DNA from 3 places in the Sporosarcina sp. G11-34 genome. Region 2 is predicted to be linked to each of the others. Evidence: a T-box and tRNA genes for the amino acid it is inferred to sense, from the RefSeq annotation. Region 2 holds a T-box; the other regions hold tRNA genes.
The links. The T-box of region 2 lies ahead of KSU66_RS07970 (valine--tRNA ligase). A T-box ahead of a tRNA ligase gene usually reads a tRNA of that ligase, here a tRNA-Val.
Positions count from the first base shown of each region.

Region 1: it has a tRNA-Val gene. The T-box ahead of KSU66_RS07970 (valine--tRNA ligase) is inferred to sense a tRNA for this amino acid. The anticodon was not compared.
Region 3: it has a tRNA-Val gene. The T-box ahead of KSU66_RS07970 (valine--tRNA ligase) is inferred to sense a tRNA for this amino acid. The anticodon was not compared.

Region 1 is NZ_JAHNZW010000001.1:358,716-360,987, reverse strand. Features, by position in the region: gene KSU66_RS01675 (hypothetical protein) at 440-790, shown strand; tRNA gene KSU66_RS01670 (tRNA-Val) at 1,044-1,116, opposite strand; gene KSU66_RS01665 (DNA-3-methyladenine glycosylase family protein) at 1,245-2,099, shown strand; gene KSU66_RS01660 (hypothetical protein) at 2,149-2,272, opposite strand, start outside.
Region 2 is NZ_JAHNZW010000004.1:341,611-343,882, forward strand. Features, by position in the region: gene KSU66_RS07970 (valine--tRNA ligase) at 1-1,198, opposite strand, end outside; T-box leader at 1,286-1,527, opposite strand; gene KSU66_RS07980 (hypothetical protein) at 1,754-2,272, opposite strand, start outside.
Region 3 is NZ_JAHNZW010000006.1:234,722-236,993, forward strand. Features, by position in the region: gene KSU66_RS10720 (Gfo/Idh/MocA family protein) at 1-566, opposite strand, end outside; gene KSU66_RS10725 (hypothetical protein) at 711-854, shown strand; tRNA gene KSU66_RS10730 (tRNA-Val) at 1,077-1,149, shown strand; gene KSU66_RS10735 (FAD-dependent monooxygenase) at 1,781-2,272, shown strand, end outside.

The DNA.
Region 1 (2,272 bases), on a different contig from region 2:
AACGATGTGAACCCCTAGCTAGAAGAAAGTTTATTAAAACAGTCAGAGAAGTGGAACGTCACTGACGAGATATTCGTTTTAATCGTCAGCAAGTAAAAGAACATTTTTAAAGCAGCATAGCAGTACGGTAAAGTAGTATTTGAAAAACAAAAATTTTCCGTGTGCAGCCTCCATAACTATTTGGAGGAAGAAAAAAGTATGGTCCGTTATGGATCATACTTTTTTCGTTTTCAATAATAAAACAAGAACCTGAAAACTAGCAAGTTTGATTTTGAAGATAATTTTTTGCCTAATTAGATAGATTAAGTAAATACACAATTCAATATTCACATCGGAAAAGGGCTCGAAAATCGATTTTCTGCATTTTATATATTCGCTTAAACGTAGTAGAGTTAGCTTATGGATAATGTATTAATAAAGAAAAATGGGGGAGATAAAGATGAAAGAAGATTTCAATGTAATCATATCAGATTGCCTTTTGGAAAATATGCAGATATATACGGGAATAAAAAACGAGAATATGGAGGATTTGGGATTTTTAATTCTTACTAGAAATATGGACCCTGTTGTGGATTTTGCGGAGCCATTCATTATTAAGATTTATTTGTTAGAACAAATTGGTTCGGAATTTCATGTTGAAGGGGAGATTAAAACTTTTGAATTTAAAATTTTTGAATCTGCGATGATCTTATTGGAAAGTCTGCCGACAATGAGTGCTCTGGAACTACTCCTGTTAATAAAGGAACTCGAAGAAGATACTCCTGTGGAAAAAAATGTGGTATACCAATAAAAAACTAAGCGTATTCATAAATCGATTGGGTAAATACTTCACGATAACTGAAGGTCGTTTCGAAAAACAACAATTAGTTCAACTAAATTATCACTTGGATTAATTGAAATCGATAACCCTTTAATAACTTTATTTAAATAAGGTGTTGGGTGGGACGATTAATAAATAAACAACAAAAAACACCACCTCCGAAGAGGTGGTGTTTTTACAAGAAAACCGTGTTCCTACAGCGTTCTTGAGGGTCTAAACCCTATGGTCTCGGAGGGGCTCGAACCCCCGACTTCTACCTTGTCGAGGTAGCGCTCTCCCAGCTGAGCTACGAAACCGACATTAAAATGTTTATGTCCTGCTTACTGGACAAACTCTATTATAGCAAACCCACTCAGTAAGTCAACCCTTTTCCGTAATAACTTTATTAGTAGTATAATAACGGCACAAATAGTAAACAGAAAAGGTGAAAGTAATAGAAACTAAAATAATACTTCCATTTAAATATGACTTTGATCGTGCTCTTGAGCGACTTTCTGGTGATCCTTTGAATTCAGTCGATGTCTTGAATCGTTCTATACGTATTCCTATGGAAGAGGGGAATATTGTAAAACTACTGGCAACGGGTACGAATGAGCTTCCTTCATTTATCTTAGACGGGGCACTGGACGAAATGCAAATCGAGAAAGTAAAAACAAACTTCCACTTCAATCAATCTCTCGAAGGAATCAGTTCGCACTTTATGGAAACAGACTTGGCCCCGATATTTAAAGAACATGAAGGTACACCGCTTGTCCGAAGTTTCTCGCTTTATGGAACATTAATAAGAAGTATTATTCACCAACAGCTGAATATGTCGTTTGCGAATACATTGTCGATGCGTTTTGTTGAAACTTTTGGAACCGAAACGGATGGTGTATGGCGATATCCGTCGCCTGAAATAACTGCGGAACTGGACGTTGCTACGTTGCGTGAGATGCAGTTCAGCGCGCGTAAAGCAGAGTATATGATTGGGGTGTCACAAGCGATAGCAAGTGGTGCGCTAGATTTAAATAAGTTCAAGTATCTAGGAGACGATGAAGTAACAGCAGAGTTAACATCGTATCGTGGGATTGGTCCATGGACTGCCCAAGGATTCCTTATGTCTGGCCTAGGACGGCCAAATCTTTTTCCACTTGCGGATATTGGCTTGCAAAATGCACTGAAAACTTTATGGGAAATGGATCAGAAACCGTCAAAAGAAGAAATTGCGGCTCACTTTCCAGATTGGACACCGTATCTGAGCTATGCGGCACTTTATCTTTGGAGAAGTATAGAATAAGAGAACAGCCTGGCCCTACTTGCAATAGGTACAGGCTGGATTGTTAACGTTACGAATACAGTTTATCTTCTTCAATTTCTTCCCCTTCAAAATAGAGGAAATTCTCATTTTCTAGTTCAGCAAATCTCTCCTTGTTAATGCCAAGGGCGAGGTCTCCTTCGAAAATTTCTTCC
Region 2 (2,272 bases):
TCCATCTGAGATATGTATTCTCAAAACGACTCGGAACGAAATTCACTTTCTCTTCCCCTTTTTGCAAGTCAATCGCTTGATCTGCAAGAGGTTGCATTTTCACGAACCATTGTGTAGACAAATACGGTTCAACAACCGCGCCGCTTCGTTCCGAGTGACCTACTGAATGTAAGTGTTCTTCAATTTCAAACAACACACCCATTTCCTGAAGGTCTTTCACAATTTCCCTACGGCAATCAAAACGGTCCATACCGTCATACTTGCCCGCAAGCTTATTCATAGTACCGTCTTCATTCATAACAAGAACACGTTTAAGGTTATGACGGTTCCCAATTTCAAAGTCATTTGGATCATGTGCTGGAGTAATTTTCACTGCTCCGCTCCCAAATTCCATGTCGACATAATCGTCCGCGATAATTGGAATTTCACGTCCGATAATCGGAAGTTTTACGGTCTTCCCAATAAGGTGTTTGTAGCGTTCATCCTTAGGATGTACAGCCACCGCTGTATCACCAAGCATTGTTTCAGGACGTGTTGTCGCAATTTCAATGCTTCCTGTACCGTCAGTAAGTGGGTATCGCATATGATAGAATGCACCTTGCACATCTTTATGGATAACTTCGATATCGGATAGAGCCGTCTTCGTTGCCGGGTCCCAGTTAATGATGTATTCACCACGGTAAATAAGATCCTTATTATAAAGGGTAACGAATACTTCTTGAACCGCTTTTGAAAGACCTTTATCAAGCGTAAATCGCTCACGTGTATAATCAAGGCCCAGGCCAAGTTTCGCCCACTGTTCACGTATATGCGATGCGTATTCTTCTTTCCAATTCCACGTCTCTTCAATGAATTTCTCACGACCGAGATCGTATCTAGATTTCCCTTCAGAACGGAGTTTCGCCTCTACACGAGCTTGTGTTGCAATGCCTGCATGATCCATTCCCGGAAGCCATAATGCATCATAGCCTTGCATTCGTTTCATACGTACTAAAATATCTTGAAGTGTAGTATCCCAAGCGTGGCCAAGGTGAAGCTTTCCGGTTACGTTTGGTGGTGGAATAACGATTGTATAAGGTTCTTTATCACTTTCTGGTTGCGCTTCAAAGTACTTCCCTTTTAACCACCAGTCATAGCGGCCTTCTTCAACTGTCTTTGGATCGTATTTAGTTGGCATTGACAAGTTTTCATTTGACATATAAATTCCTCCTTAGTTTTGGATGCTTAGAAAAACGTAGGGCTAGCGCCCAAAGTCTGGACACAAAAAAACTCCATTCGTCTTAAACTAAAGGACGAAGGAGTTGTTCGCGGTACCACCTTTATTCGTGCACAAAAACATGCACCTCAACGTAAATAACGGCTTCTAACCGGTTTCCACTACTGATGCTATCCAAAGTCCGGATAAACGTCTTGTTCATGGAAACTGCTCATGGGTGACATTCAGTAACTTGTTTACAGGGCCTTTCACCTTTGGCACCTTCTCTAAAGAAAACAAAAATCACGTACTATCCCATTCATCGCATCTATATGCAGTTGATTTTAGTATAGCGGAACTGCGATATGCTCGTCAAGTAACTAACGAAAGGATTGTGTTATGAGAAAAGGATATAACCCTTACCTGCTACCTCCATGGCTTCGAAAAACAAGATTTTGCTGCAAAGGCTTTATTATTCCCATTACTATTTTTCAACTGTTGCGGTTACTCATCTTACCGACTGCTGGTGATTTTCTACTTTTTTGCTTATTAGCCGGTTTAGCCTTCGCGCTCTACAAAAACATCATTTGAACGGAATGTCGTCGCAGAAAAACCATCACCTAATTCAAAAATAAATGACAGTACTTCGTCCTCATCACTAAAAGTAGAATTATTTAGAATCGCCGTTGCTTCCTCTACTGCAACGGCTTTTGCAACAACTTCTTTTTCTTTTTGTTCACTTTTCAGTTCAACTACCGGCTCCTCTAACACGACGGCTTTTTTGTAACTACATTCTACGTCCCAAACAACTCCACACACGCCTTGCCCGTCCACCTCAAACGATGAACTTACAACAGCTACGTTAAGTGGATTGCCTGCTTCTGCCGGTAAATCTACATTTAGAGGAACAGCGTATTCGAAATAACCCGTTTGCCCGTCAAGTTCAACATCTTCGATTAGAATGGCTTCTTCAGTCATCTCCGACTTATTTCCCTCTTCACTAAAAGATACATTCGCGGCGATATGATAAATTCCAGTTAGCCGGACTGCATCATCATCTCTTTCTTCCGTGAACCT
Region 3 (2,272 bases), on a different contig from region 2:
ATTCTGTACATAAGTTGAAAATAATGCGGGAACACCTCCCGTGTAAAGCCGCCTTGCTCACGTGACCCAATCCAAGGGTTTTGTTGCCATAGACGTGGCCAGTGTGGAAAGTATGTACACAGTTCGATACGGACAACGTCGCCAATAACACCTTCTTCCACAAGATGCATCATATGTCTAACAGACGGCTTGTACATTAAAGGAAAATGCATTGCTGTATGAACATCGCTCTCTACAGCTGCTTTCGCCATAACTTCACCATCAAGCGCATCATGTGCAAGCGGTTTCTCACAAAGTACATTTAATCCCGCCGCGATTGCCTTTTCGCTAAGTACCGCATGGGAAACTGGCGGTGTGCCAATATACACCCAGTCCGGCTTCAATGATAATATTTCTTCATAAGAGGATGCCGCAATTAGCCCATATGTATTCGCCATTTCGGAAAGTCGCGTTTTGTTTTCATCGAATAATGCAATAATCGTTGCAGACTCATTGCTTACTAATTGGTTAATAATTCTTTCGCCAACAATTCCTGTCCCTACAATTGCAAATGTAACTTTTTCCATGTAGATCGCCCCTTTTGATAGACTTCTAACTGCTTAAGACATGGATATATGAAGCTTAGTTCTTCCATTCTTTTCACGTTTGTATTATATCACTTTAAGGGTACACAAAGTTCTAACAATATAGATAATCGAGGAGGAAATGCAATGACAACAACTGAAACTTGGTGGGAAACTATTTTCGAAGGCAATCTTGCCCTAGGTATTAATAGAGAACGCTTCGCTGAACTGGAAGAAGAGAATTTCCTCTATTTCACAAGGGACGAAATTGAAGATGAACAGCTCCACTAGTGTAAACTAATAAAAAACGGCTATTCCAATAAATTGAGTGGGATAGCTGTTTTTGATATTGCGATATATGTTTAAATAAAGAATCCTATTAAATTCACCGCGGGCCTGTTTATTTTTGTTCAATTGACTACCAAAAAAGAGTTTGTCGAAAAGGGTTGACTTCTTTTTCAGGCTTGCTATAATAGAACTTGTGCAGTAAACAGATGCACTTCCAAAAATAACGGTTCCGTAGCTCAGCTGGGAGAGCGCCACCTCGACAAGGTGGAAGTCGTAGGTTCGAGCCCTATCGGGACCATTGGGTGCCAAACCCTTAGGAAGACCGTCGGAACGCGGTCTTCTCCAAAACACCATCTCTTCGGAGGTGGTGTTTTTTTATTTTTAACTATGATATCCACCGAACTTAAATGAGCATAGTTTGTAGTAAAATGAAAAGTGACCACTACTTGAAGTAATGGTCACTTTTTTATAAACGCAACTGCAAATATTATTTTATTCGCTACGTTTCAATTCATTTACCAACAGAAGTTATTTCGTCTGCGGTTACACCTATTGCATCGACATCTGGATTCATCTCTGCGATTACGATTACAAAAGTCTCTATTATCACGGTTCGATCGTACTTCCCGACATTCGCAAATCAACTCTACTTGACGTCTCCGTCGTTCATCTTCAAAACACATATATTTTCCCCCCTTCACCACTTTTAAGTCGGCCGGACTTCTTCTTATTATATGGACGGGTTCACAAAGTGATTGGACGAACTATCCCCAGGGCGCAAGTATATATAAGCCGAACTAAAGAATCCTTCTCTCTCCCCCTCGGCGCTAGGGGATTATGTAGAAATCATAAGTTCAACATATATAATGCTACAATAATCACAACATGAAAAATAAAGGGTGTGTCAGGGATGAAAATAGCGATTATTGGTGGTGGAATCCCTCCAGTCTGGAACGGTTACGTATAACAAAAAATGCATCGATATACAAGAAAAAGAAACCTATATAACTGCATATTTTGAAGATGAAAAGCAAGTAACAGCTGATTTATTAATCGCGGCTGATGGCATCCATTCACCGATCAGAAAAAAATTAGTCCCCGATTCCGCGCCAAGATATGCGGGCTATACTTGTTGGAGAGGGATTACAGAAAATAGGAACCGTGTTCACGCGCATACATCAAGCGAGATTTGGTCGACAGATGGACGCTTTGGATATGCGCCTTTAAAAAATGGGGATGTCTATTGGTTTGCATGCGTGAAAGTAAAAGAACGTGATGCTTTTTTCAAACAATTAAAGCGGAACGAACTAGCCAATTTATTTTCAGATTTTCCGGAGTTTGTTCCTTCTTTAATTCGTGACACCAATCAAGAACAAATTCTTCATCATGACATACAGGATATTAAGCCACTTCGTCGATTT